DNA from 2 places in the Alcaligenes ammonioxydans genome. Region 2 is predicted to be linked to the other one. Evidence: riboswitches for the same ligand, from Rfam matches in the RefSeq annotation. Region 2 holds a riboswitch; the other holds the start of a gene.
The links. A riboswitch is a leader RNA that binds a small molecule or an ion and turns the genes downstream of it on or off. The one in region 2 is predicted to bind glycine.
Positions count from the first base shown of each region.

Region 1: it holds a riboswitch for glycine, as region 2 does, so the genes downstream of both, FE795_RS17260 (D-amino acid dehydrogenase) here and FE795_RS06225 (amino acid permease) in region 2, are expected to answer to the same signal.

Region 1 is NZ_CP049362.1:1,675,056-1,680,959, reverse strand. It holds gene FE795_RS07595 (ABC transporter substrate-binding protein) at 36-1,121, shown strand; gene FE795_RS07590 (ABC transporter permease) at 1,192-2,958, shown strand; gene FE795_RS07585 (ABC transporter ATP-binding protein) at 2,955-4,025, shown strand; glycine riboswitch at 4,118-4,205, shown strand; glycine riboswitch at 4,210-4,290, shown strand; gene FE795_RS17260 (D-amino acid dehydrogenase) at 4,339-5,700, shown strand; partial or broken gene FE795_RS17255 (ATP-dependent DNA helicase) at 5,645-5,904, opposite strand, start outside.
Region 2 is NZ_CP049362.1:1,376,823-1,382,726, reverse strand. It holds gene FE795_RS06235 (YeeE/YedE family protein) at 1-586, shown strand, start outside; gene FE795_RS06230 (isochorismatase family protein) at 610-1,041, shown strand; glycine riboswitch at 1,296-1,385, shown strand; gene FE795_RS06225 (amino acid permease) at 1,800-3,170, shown strand; gene FE795_RS06220 (TRAP transporter small permease subunit) at 3,581-4,081, shown strand; gene FE795_RS06215 (TRAP transporter large permease) at 4,071-5,393, shown strand; gene dctP (TRAP transporter substrate-binding protein DctP) at 5,411-5,904, shown strand, end outside.

The DNA.
Region 1 (5,904 bases), 300 kb from region 2:
CAACAGGACGGGACTCTGACAACAAGGAGACCCGAATGTCAGCATTTACCCCCCCTAAGCGCCTGAGCCTGCTCGCCCTGTCACTCAGTGCCAGCCTGCTGGCCGGACAAGCGGCCTGGGCTCAGGACGACCAGACTCAAGCAGCGGACAAAGAAGGCAAGGTTATTGTCTACTCGACCACGGACACCAAAGCCGCCGCACCGCTCATTGCCGCGTTTGAGGCCGCCCACCCCAAGATCAAAGTCGAATACCACGACATGAACAGCACCGAGCTGTACAACCGCTACATCAGCGAACAGGCTTCGGGCAGCCACAGTGGCGACCTTGTGTGGAGCTCCTCCATGGACTCGGCTATGCGCCTGGCCACCGACTACGCAGCCCGCTACGACTCCCCTGAAATCCCTGCCCTGCCCAGTTGGGCCGTATGGGAAAACAAGGCGTTTGGCACCACTTACGAGCCGACGGTATTCATCTACAACAACCGTCTTATCAAGCCTGAAGAAGCACCCAAGACGCATGCAGAACTGGCCAGGCTGGTGGAAAGCGACAAGGACCGCTTTCGCAACAAGGTCACTACCTACGACATTGAAAAATCTGCAGTAGGCTATATGCTGGCCGCTCAAGACAGCAAGAAAGGCCAGAGCTACTGGGATTTCATCAAAGGCGTAGGTTCAGCCAATCTGGTACTGCAGTCCTCGACGGGCACCATGATGGAGCGCGTCAGCTCGGGTGAAAACCTGATTGGCTACAACCTGCTGGGTTCATATGCGGAGACCCGCGCCGCCAAGGATAAAGCCATCGGGATTGTGTACCCCTCGGACTACACCCTGGTCCTGTCACGCGTGGCGTTCATCAGCAACAAGGCCCAGCACCCCCATGCCGCCCGTGTCTTTCTGGACTACATGTTATCCAAGGACGGACAGGATGTTCTGGCGAACCAATCCGAGCTGGCCTCGATCCGCTCTGACGTGGAAGGCGACAACGATGTGGATGGCCTGACCAAGAAATTGGCAGGGGTAGAACTGACCCCCATCCCGGTGGATTCGTCGCTGCTGGACTTCCTGAAGCAAAAGGAACGCCTGGACTTCATCAAGCAATGGCGCGCTGCGGCCAATAAATAAGACACCTCGTCTGTGAACCGGGTGACGGCCTCGGCCGTCACCCGGCCTTTTACCGCCTGGAATCCTTATCATGCAAGCCTTACGCCTTCGGTGGCAGGCCTGGCCACGCCATGTCGTTGTTCTGATCACGGCATTGGCCATTTATGTGCCGCTTAGCCTGATCATCATCCAAAGCCTGCTATCGGCCCCCTTTTTTGCGACTGACAAGTCTCTGGGGCTGGATGCTTTCCGTTTCATCTTCGACGACCCGGACTTTTACAAAGCACTGGGGAGCGGTTTCATCATGGCCTTTGGCCTGGCCGGTATTTCGATTCCTTTGGGCGGCATCCTGGCCTTCCTGATGGTACGTACCGATTTACCCGGCCGTACCTGGATTGAACCGCTCATTCTGGTCCCGATTTTCGTCTCGCCCATGGTGCTGGGCTTTGGCTATATTGTTGCCGCCGGACCCGTCGGTTTCTTCTCCACCTGGACGCTGGAGCTGATCGGCTTTGTCCCCTGGAGCATTTACTCCTTCACCAGCATTGTCATCATTGCCGGTCTGACGCACGTTCCCCACGCCTATCTGTACATTTCCTCGGCCTTGCGCAGCATGGGCTCGGATGTGGAAGAAGCCGCCCGCAGCGCCGGTGCCAGCCCCTGGCAGGTCATGCGCTCGGTCAGCCTGCCCATGGTGCGTCCCGCCATCCTGTACGCCTGCGTTCTGCTCTTTTTTCTGGGGCTGGAAGTATTTGGTCTGGTGCTGGTGCTCGGCGACCCTGAAGGCCACCTGGTACTGGCCACCTATCTATACAAGCTCACCAACAAGCTCGGCATTCCGTCCTACCACCTGATGGCGGCTGTGGCAGTCGTCCTGATTGCCATGACTATCCCGCTCGTGATGCTGCAACGCCGTCTGATGCGCACCGCCAACCGCTTCGTAACCGTCAAGGGCAAAGCCTCCCAGGCACGTGCCTTGCCGCTGGGCCGCTGGCGCTGGGCAGCTGCAACACTGGTCGGTCTGTGGTTGTTCTTCACCGTCATTGCCCCGGTGGTGGGCGTAGTCTTACGCGCCTTTGTGTCCAACTGGGGGATTGGCGTCTCGCTGATGGACGTGCTCTCCCTGGATGCCTTCCGGCAAGTGTTTGGGCAAGCCAATCTGCTGCGCGCCATTCTGAACTCAGTGGCGATTGGTGTATTTGGCGGCGCCTTGGCCGTCATCTGCTACACCTTCATTGGCCTGGCCATGCACCGCAAGCCAGACGGCATCACCCGCTTTCTGGACTACAGCGTTCTGGTACCCCGTGCCGTCCCCGGTCTACTGGCGGGTCTGGCCTTTTTGTGGATGTTCCTGTTCGTGCCCATGTGGCTGGATCAGTCCCTGGAAAACGGCTACTTGTCGGTCCTGCCCATGGCGGAATGGTTGCAAGGCACGCTCGTCAGTCCGCTGCGCGCCCTGCGCAGCACCATCTTCAGCGTCTGGCTGGCCTACAGCGTGGTCTGGATGGCTTACGGCTTGCGTCTGATCTCCTCCACCCTTTTACAAGTGGGTCCGGAGCTGGAAGAAGCCGCCCGCAGCACGGGAGCGCGTCCCGGTCAGGTAACACGTCAAATCACCTTACCACTGGCAAAGTTCGGCCTGATCGGGTCCTGGTTATTGATGTTCCTGATTTTTGAGCGGGAATACTCTACCGGCGTGTACCTGCTCACACCGGGCACGGAAACCATTGGCTCCATGCTGGTTTCACTATGGGCGACCGGCGCCATCGACATTGTAGCTGCCCTGTCTTTTATCAATATCGTTCTGGTGGTCATTGGCCTGACCATCGCATTGCGCTTCGGAGTAAAACTACGATGACCGAGCTGACTGTAGACAACATTCATCTGGCCTACGACCGCAACCCGGTCCTGAAAGGCGTGTCCATGAGCCTGAACAAAGGTGAGGTGGTTTCCCTGCTGGGGGCCTCGGGTAGTGGCAAAACCACCTTGCTGCGTGCGGTTGCCGGGCTCGAACAGCCCTCCCAAGGGCGTATCGCCATCAATGAGAACGTGCTGTACGACTCGCAAAACCGTATCGACCTGCCCGCCGAGGCGCGCAATCTGGGCCTGGTTTTCCAGTCCTATGCCTTGTGGCCACACATGACCGTGCAGGACAATGTGGCTTATCCGCTCACGCTGCGCAAAACCTCCAAGGCGCAAAGCCGCCAAAGGGTGGACGCCATTTTGGATCAATTGGGGTTGAAAGGCCTGGGCGAGCGCTACCCCAGCCAACTGTCTGGAGGGCAACAGCAGCGTGTGGCCATTGCCCGTGCGCTGATTTACAACCCCCCGGTCATCTTGCTGGATGAGCCACTGTCCAACCTGGATGCCAAGCTGCGTGAAGAGGCCCGCGTGTTCCTGCGCGAACTGATTGTGAAAATGGGCCTGTCCGCTTTGATGGTAACCCATGACCAGGCGGAGGCCATGGCGATTTCGGACCGGATCCTGTTGCTGAATGGTGGCGAAATCGAGCAACAAGGTACCCCGCAAGAGGTCTACAGCAATCCCAAGACCCTGTACACCGCCGAGTTCATGGGCTCGAACAATCATCTGCAAGGCAAGGTTACCGAGCAACGCGATCAACAAACTCGGCTTAGCGGCCCTGGTTGGGAGTTATGGGGCCATGCCGCCGCTCCTCTGAGCGCCGGCCAGCACGCCACCGCCGTGATTCGCGTCGAACAAGTGCAACTGAATGCGCAGCCCGGCCCCGATACGCTGCCACTGCAGCTATCCACCAGCATGTATCTGGGCGACAAGTGGGAGCACGTTTTCCGCATGGCCGACCCGACTGCCGGCACACTGCGAGCTTTCGGACCTGAACCACTGCCCAGTGGCGTGCATCATCTGCAATTGCCGCCCTCCAAACTGTGGATTTACCCCTCCTGATCCATCGCTCCAAACCGGGAGCCGCCCCCCACAGCTCCCGGTTTACCCTGATTGCAAACTTTTGTAAGCGCGGCTAATGTAGTCGCGTCACTACAGGCGGTATGAAAGAGACCTGTTCAGTCAGGCGCCGACGGAGCAACCACCCCGGAATCTCTCAGGCAAAAGGATCGTACCAGCCCGACACTCTGGAGAGCGGCGTTTGACGCCCACCGAAGGAGCCCAGCCAGATGCACAGGTTGGATAAACTCTCAGGTCACAGGACAGATGGGGTATTGCCACTACTCGGTGGTAATTCACCTGTCAGGAGCCTGTTATGTCGCATATTGCCGTCATTGGTGCCGGTATTTCCGGAATCACCACCGCCTACGCCCTTAGTCTGAAGGGCTATCAAGTCACCGTTATTGACCGCCTTCGCTACCCCGCGATGGAAACTTCTTTTGCCAATGGCGGGCAGCTTTCCGCCTGCAATGCCGAGGTCTGGAACAGCCGCAGCACCATTTTCAAAGGCTTGAAATGGATGATGCGCAAGGACGCTCCACTGCTCTTCAACCCCAAGCCAAGCTGGCACAAATACAGCTGGATGGGCCAATTTGTGGGGGCAATTTCCGGTTACGAGCGCAACACGATCGAGACCGTCAAGCTGGCCATTGCCGCTCGCGAAAACTTGTATCAGTGGGCCAAGGACGAAAATATTGATTTCGACCTGGAGCAGCGCGGCATTTTGCATATTTACCACACGCCCGGCGGCTTTGAGTCTGGCAAAAAAGTCAGCCAGCTACTGCAAAAAGGCGGTCTGGAACGCCGTACCGTTACCAACGAAGAAATCCATCAGATCGAACCTGCTCTGCAAGGCACCTATTACGGCGGTTTCTTCACGCCCTCGGACGCCACCGGCGATATTCACAAATACACCCGCGGCTTGGCCGATGCGTGCGCCAAGCGCGGCGTGAAGTTTCTGCAGGATACCGAAGTCCTGGGTATTGATTGCGGCCCACCGCACCGTATCCAGCTCCGTACCGGCGAAGGTGCAGATGCCCACACCCATACGCTGTCCGTGGACTCCCTGGTCGTGTGCGCTGGCGTAGGCAGCCGCCACCTGGCCCGTATGCTGGGCGACTACATCAATATTTATCCCGTCAAGGGCTACTCCATCTCGGTGTACCTGGATACGCCCGAAGCCCAACATGCAGCCCCCTGGGTCAGTTTGCTGGACGAAGAGGCCAAGATTGTGACCAGCCGCCTGGGCAAAGACCGCCTGCGTGTGGCCGGCACCGCGGAATACAACGGGTCCAACAAAGACATACGCGCCGATCGCATCGCCCCGCTGACCAACTGGACACGTCGCAACTTCCACGACGCGGCTACCGACCGTGTCGTACCGTGGGCAGGTTTGCGCCCCATGATGCCGGACATGATGCCGCGCGTAAAAGCGGGCAGCCGTCCTGGCGTGTACTACAACACCGGCCACGGTCACCTGGGCTGGACCCTGTCCGCCGCCACTGCGCAGATCATCACCGAGGTGATTGCCCAGAACGAGCGTCAGTCCGCACCTGCTCAATTTGCCACCAGTCCGGCAACAACTGCTGCACCCGCCGCTGCCCATAACGTTCGTCCAGCAGATACACAAAGCCTTGATCCTGTTCATCGCGAATCACACGACCCGCGGCCTGTGTAATCTTGCGTAGTCCCGGATACAGATAGGTATAGTCATAGGCCCGCCGCTCCCCAAAGAGCCGGGCCATGACTTGCCGCACCGACTCATTGGCCGGGTTGAATTGCGGCAAACCCAAAGTGGCAATAAAAGCACCGATCAAGCGTTTACCGGGTAAATCTACCCCTTCTGAAAACGCCCCCCCCAGCACTGCCAAACCCACTCCCT
Region 2 (5,904 bases):
GAACCTCGCCCAAGTCAGCAGCATCACCCTGCCTGCCGTCACCCTGCCCGCAGGCCCCGTACGATCCATCGTCATTGCGCTGCTCGTTGCCGCTTTAATCGCCTTTTCCCTGCGCCCCCGTCTGGACGGCCAGCGGCTGAGTGATCTGCTGGCAGGCGCCTTTATCGGGCTGCTGATCGTAGCAGGCTGGCTGACCACCGGTTGGCTGGGCGATGACCCCTTCGAGCCTGTGCCCGTCAGCTCGCTGAGCTTTGTGGCCCCGATTGGGGAAAGTATTCAATACGCCATGATCTCCACCGGCATGAGTCCACGCTTTACCATCCTGATGGTGGCGGGTGTGCTGGCCGGTTCCTGCCTGAGTGCTCTGCTGCGCCGACGCTGGAAACTGGAAGGCTTTGAATCACCGCGCCACATGCTGCGTGCCATGACCGGCGGCACCCTGATGGGCGTAGGCGGTGTGCTGGCCCTGGGCTGCACCATCGGCCAGGGCTTGAGTGGCCTGTCTACCTTGTCCGCCACCTCCTTGCTGGCGGTGCTGGGGATCGTGATTGGCTCGCGCCTGGTCTGGGCACGCCCCAACTCCTGAGCCCGTGTTTCAATAGGGGTTTGATGGACCACCCTGCAGGCTGCCCGACGCTCCTGAGGCTAGCATTGCTGCAGGCGCTGATCGAGCAGCATGACGAGTCCCAAACCCCTTTCCTCAGTCAGCTCGGCTGGTGTCCGCCGCGCGATGATTGCTGCCTGATCGATGCCGACGCCATCTTCATCAAGCATGGTTACACACCCAGCCCTGCTGCAATGGAGTATCTGCGGCAGTATCAGGCCGATCGCATTCTGGTCTGCGGTATTCAGACCGATACCTGCGTGCTGGCTGCGGGTTTTGCCTTGTTTGATGCTGGGCTGCATCCCACCCTGATTACCGATCTAACCGTGGGTTCATCGCTGGATCGATCCGGCGCGATGGGCATCAAGCTGTGGAAACATCACTTCGGTCGCACGATTCATAGCCGCGAGCTGCGGCTTGAGCAGGACCCGCCATAACCTTAGTCACTCCCCTTGCGTTACGCCTTGCTTGTCATTGACACCCGCTTGCTAAACGCTCTTAAGCCTGTCGACCCTCTGATGCATCGCATCGGCCCGCTTCAGTGCCCAGCTGCCAAGCGTTCTGCGCCTCATGTCTGCGGTCCCACATAGCCACAAAACCGGCCAAGAAACAAGAATTACCCGTCTTAAAACACTACAGGTTAACGCTAGTAGTCATCGCTTTTTGCCTGTCTATACAATAGCGGCGTCAATAACGGTTCAGGTGAGAGTCTTCACATTGATGAAGCGCCGACGGAGCAACGACCCCGGAATCTCTCAGGCAAAAGAATCCTGAACCTTTGACCATCTGGAGAGAGGCACACCCGTGCCCACCGAAGGGGACCATCGCGAACCGATGGATAAGCTCTCAGGTAAACGGACAGAGGGGGTACAGAGACCATATGGTCTTTGTTCACCTATTTGTCCGGAGTCTATCTATGAGCAGATAGTCAGGTGCCTTTTCTGGACGCCTGACCCACCACTACTTTATTTCTATTTTTAATCGCACACAGGTCTGTTCTGACATTTCATGTCATCAGAACAAGGAGGACTGTTGTGCGCTCCCCATCATATTTAGATCGGTATCAAGAAAACCGTCCTTGAGGACGGGTTGTACCCTTTGTTTTCTCGCAGCACAGTCATAATTACGCATTTGAACGAATAAAAATCAGGAGAACAGTGTGTCTCAGCAACATTCATCTGGACTGCAGCGCTCGTTGAAAAACCGGCACCTGCAACTGATAGCAATTGGAGGCGCTATCGGCACAGGGCTATTTATGGGATCAGGCCGCACGATCAGCCTGGCCGGCCCCTCGGTCTTGTTTACGTACATGATCATCGGGTTCTTTTTGTTTTTTGTTATGCGGGCAATGGGAGAATTGCTTCTGCATAATCTGGAATACAAATCTTTTGTCGATTTCGCCGCCGATATTCTAGGCCCGACCATGGGCTATTTTCTGGGCTGGAGTTATTGGTTTTGCTGGGTAGTCATTGGGATTGCAGATATTGTGGCCATTACCGGCTATACCCAATTCTGGTGGCCGGATATTCCATTGTGGTTACCAGGACTGGCCTGCATTGCTTTTTTGCTGGTCTTTAATCTGCTGTCGGCCAAATTATTTGGTGAGCTGGAGTTCTGGTTTGCACTGGTCAAGATTATTGCCATTGTGGCCCTGATTGGCGTGGGTGCGTATCTGCTGTTTACCGGCTTTGTGGGCCCAACCGGTGAAAAAGCCAGCCTGACCCACTTGTGGGATCGGGGCGGGATGTTCCCCAATGGCCTGGGTGGCTTTTTTGCTGCCTTCCAGATCGCCATCTTCGCATTCGTGGGTATTGAGCTGGTGGGTACGGCCTCGGCTGAAACAGCGGACCCTGCCAAGAACCTGCCCAAAGCCATCAACAAGATTCCCGTTCGCGTGATTGTGTTTTACGTGCTGGCCCTGACCGCCATCATGACCGTCACTCCCTGGGATATTGTGGCCCCCAACAAGAGCCCCTTTGTGAACATGTTCTTGCTGATCGGCGTAGGTGCAGCCGCTGCCATCATCAACTTCGTGGTGTTGACCTCGGCCCTGTCCTCGGCCAACAGCGGCATGTTCTCGACAGGCCGCATGTTGTACGGTCTGTCCAAGAACAAGCTGGCTCCTGAAGCATTCAGCCAGCTGTCGCGCAATGGTACCCCCCGCAATGGCCTGATCTATTCTTGCGCCCTGTTGCTGTCCAGCCTGTTCCTGCTGTATGCAGAAGGCGATGTCATGCGTGTGTTCACCATCGTGACCACCGTGGCCAGCATCTGCTTTATCTTTGTCTGGGCCGTGATCCTGATCACCTACCTGAAGTACCGCCGGGTTCGCCCCGAAGCCCATGCCGCATCGAGCTACAAAATGCCCTTTGCGATTCCCATGTGTTACCTGACCCTGGCTTTCTTTGCCTTCGCGCTCTATCTGTTCAGCCAGGAAGAAGAAACCCTGATCGGCCTGATTGCCACGCCGTTCTGGTTCCTGGCGCTGTTCATCTGCCTGCCTTTCTACAAGAAACGCATGAAACAGCATCTGGCCCTGGGCCTGGCGGCGCAAAGCGTCCGTTAAGATCCCCTGCGCCCAACACGGCCCTGCCAGGGGCCGTGTTGCCGCAGCCAGGGGCTGGCTCCACAGGCGTAGGTCCGCACCCACAGACGACCTCTCATCCTGCAATCGTGGGAGAGTAGACCTGGAGCAAGGGCTGAAGCCCGGCACTCGAAAGCCACCCTTTGGGGTGGCTTTTTCTATGTGCAGACAAGCGGTAGCCGAGAGCCCCCAACCCTTTAGGCCCCCGATATTTCACGCCAATAACACAGATTCAGACGGAAAAACCTTTTACACGCCCTCATTTACACCTTATTACCCTTAATGCCTTCTCTCAGGTTGACGTAAGGGTAAACCCAAGTTGTGACACGGCAAAGCTTACTCATAGACTAAACCCGATGTGTAGCCAATAAGAATGTACAAAAGGGACAAGCATGGTTTTACGTCTAATCGACTCGCTCAATGAATGGATAGGGAAGCTTATTTCCTTTATCGCCATCATTTTTTCCACCATCATTATTTACGAAGTCTTCATGCGCTACGTGATGAACCAGCCCACACGCTGGACTTTTGACGTCACCAAGCAGCTATATGGGTTTTACTTTCTGATGTTGGGCGCCTACGCACTCAAGCACCAGGCCCACGTCCGCGTCGATCTGCTCATCCAGCGCTTTTCTCCTGCCGTCCGCAAATGGACGGAAATTGCAGGTTACCTGATTTTCTTTTTCCCCTTCGCCTGGGTTTTCCTGACCCGCAGCTATGACTTTGCCATGCGCTCCTGGGCTCAAGGCGAGACCACCTACGGCGCGGTCCAATTACCTGTTTATCCACTCAAACTCTCCATGGTTCTGGCGGCCGCCTTGCTGCTGCTCCAGGGAATTGCTGAAGTTATCCGTTTGCTCAGTCAGAAGGACGCCCCCCGCCATGACGCCTGAATTGATTGCACTTGTCATGGGTGGCCTGCTGTTGCTGGGGCTGTTCATGGGACACCCCTTGGCCTTTGTTCTGGGCAGCACGGCTGTCATCGGCGCGCTGGTGGCGGGCAAACCCATGGTTCTGGGCATTGTGGTTAACCGCATTTACGGCGATGTCCTGGACAACTACACGCTGATTGCCATCCCGCTGTTTATTCTGATGGCACGTTTTCTGTCCGACTCAGAAGTCACCGACAAGATGTTTGAGGCCTTGCGCCTGCTGATGTCTCGCGTTCGGGGTGGGCTGGCGCTGGCTGTGGTATTTATCTCCATCTTGCTGGCAGCCACCACCGGCATTATCGGCGCCTCGATTACGGTTACCGGCATGATGGCACTGCGCCCCATGCTGCGCTATGGCTATTGCCCCAAGTTGACCACCGGTGTGATTGCCGCTTCGGGCTGCCTGGGCATCCTGATCCCGCCGTCCATCATGCTGATCCTGATGGCCAGCTACTCCCCACTGTCGATTGGCGAGCTGTTTGCCGGCGCGCTGATTCCTGGCGTGCTGCTGGGCCTGCTCTATGCCCTGTGGGTCGTGTTTGTTGCCTGGCGTCATCCTGAACGCGCCCCTTCCGTGGAGCCCGATGAAAAGATCTCCAGGCCCGCCTTGATCCGCATGCTGCTGGTGGAAGCCGTGCCACCCATCTTTCTGATTCTGGGCATTTTAGGTTCCATGCTGGCCGGCATTGCCACGGCCACCGAAGCCTCCGCTATCGGGGTGCTGCTGTCCTTGCTGATCGTGATTTTCCGGGGCAAGTTCAAATGGTCCATTTTTCTCAATGCCCTGTATGAAACCGGTCGCACCTCCTCCATGATTCTGTTCATTGTGGTCGGTGCCACGGCCTTTACCGGGGTCTTTAACATCACCGGCGGTTTGGGCGCTGCCCAGGACATCATGCGCGGTTTAGACATGGAACCCTGGCTGCTGATCGTCGTCATGCTGCTGATCATCTTTATTCTGGGCTGCTTTCTGGACTGGACCGGCATCGTCCTGCTGTCTTTCCCCATCCTGCTGCCGATTGTGCAGGAGATGGGCATCAGCCTGCTCTGGTTTGTGATTCTGGTTTCGGTTGTCCTGCAAACGTCCTTTTTGACCCCGCCTTTCGGTTATGCCCTGTTCTATTTGCGGGCCATCACACCCAAATCGGTCAAGACCATGGAGATCATTACCGGCGTCATCCCCTTTATCGGCCTGATTATTTTGATGTGCATCTTGCTGGCCATTTTCCCTGGTCTGGCCACTTGGTTACCCACCGTGCTGTACGGAACCTAATACAACAAGGAGACATAATGAAACTGACAAAAAAGGCACTTGGCGCCTTGACCGGTCTGGCTTTGCTAGGCATGACGGGCCTGAGCCAGGCCGCCCAGAAATGGACCATGACCAGCACCTGGCCAGCCTCGATCGAATTGGTGGAACTGGACAAAAAATGGGTCGATCTAGCCAATAAACTGGTTGGAGATGAACTGAAAATCGAGTTCTACGAAGGCGGCGCCCTTGTCCCTACCGGCGAGGTCTTTAGTGCCGTTGAGTCCGGCACCATTCAGGCAGGGGCTGATTGGCCAGGGTACTGGGCAGGCCGCAACCCGGCCTTCTCCCCCTTGGGGACTCACTCCAGTCTATTCAATGCGGTGGACTACGCCAACTGGATCAAGGAATGGGGAGGCGCCGAGCTTTATAACGAGATTTATGGCAAATATGGCATGGTCTACCTCCCCTACGCCATCACCAATAATGAATCCGGTTTCCATACCAACGTTCCGATTCGCAACCTGGAGGAAAT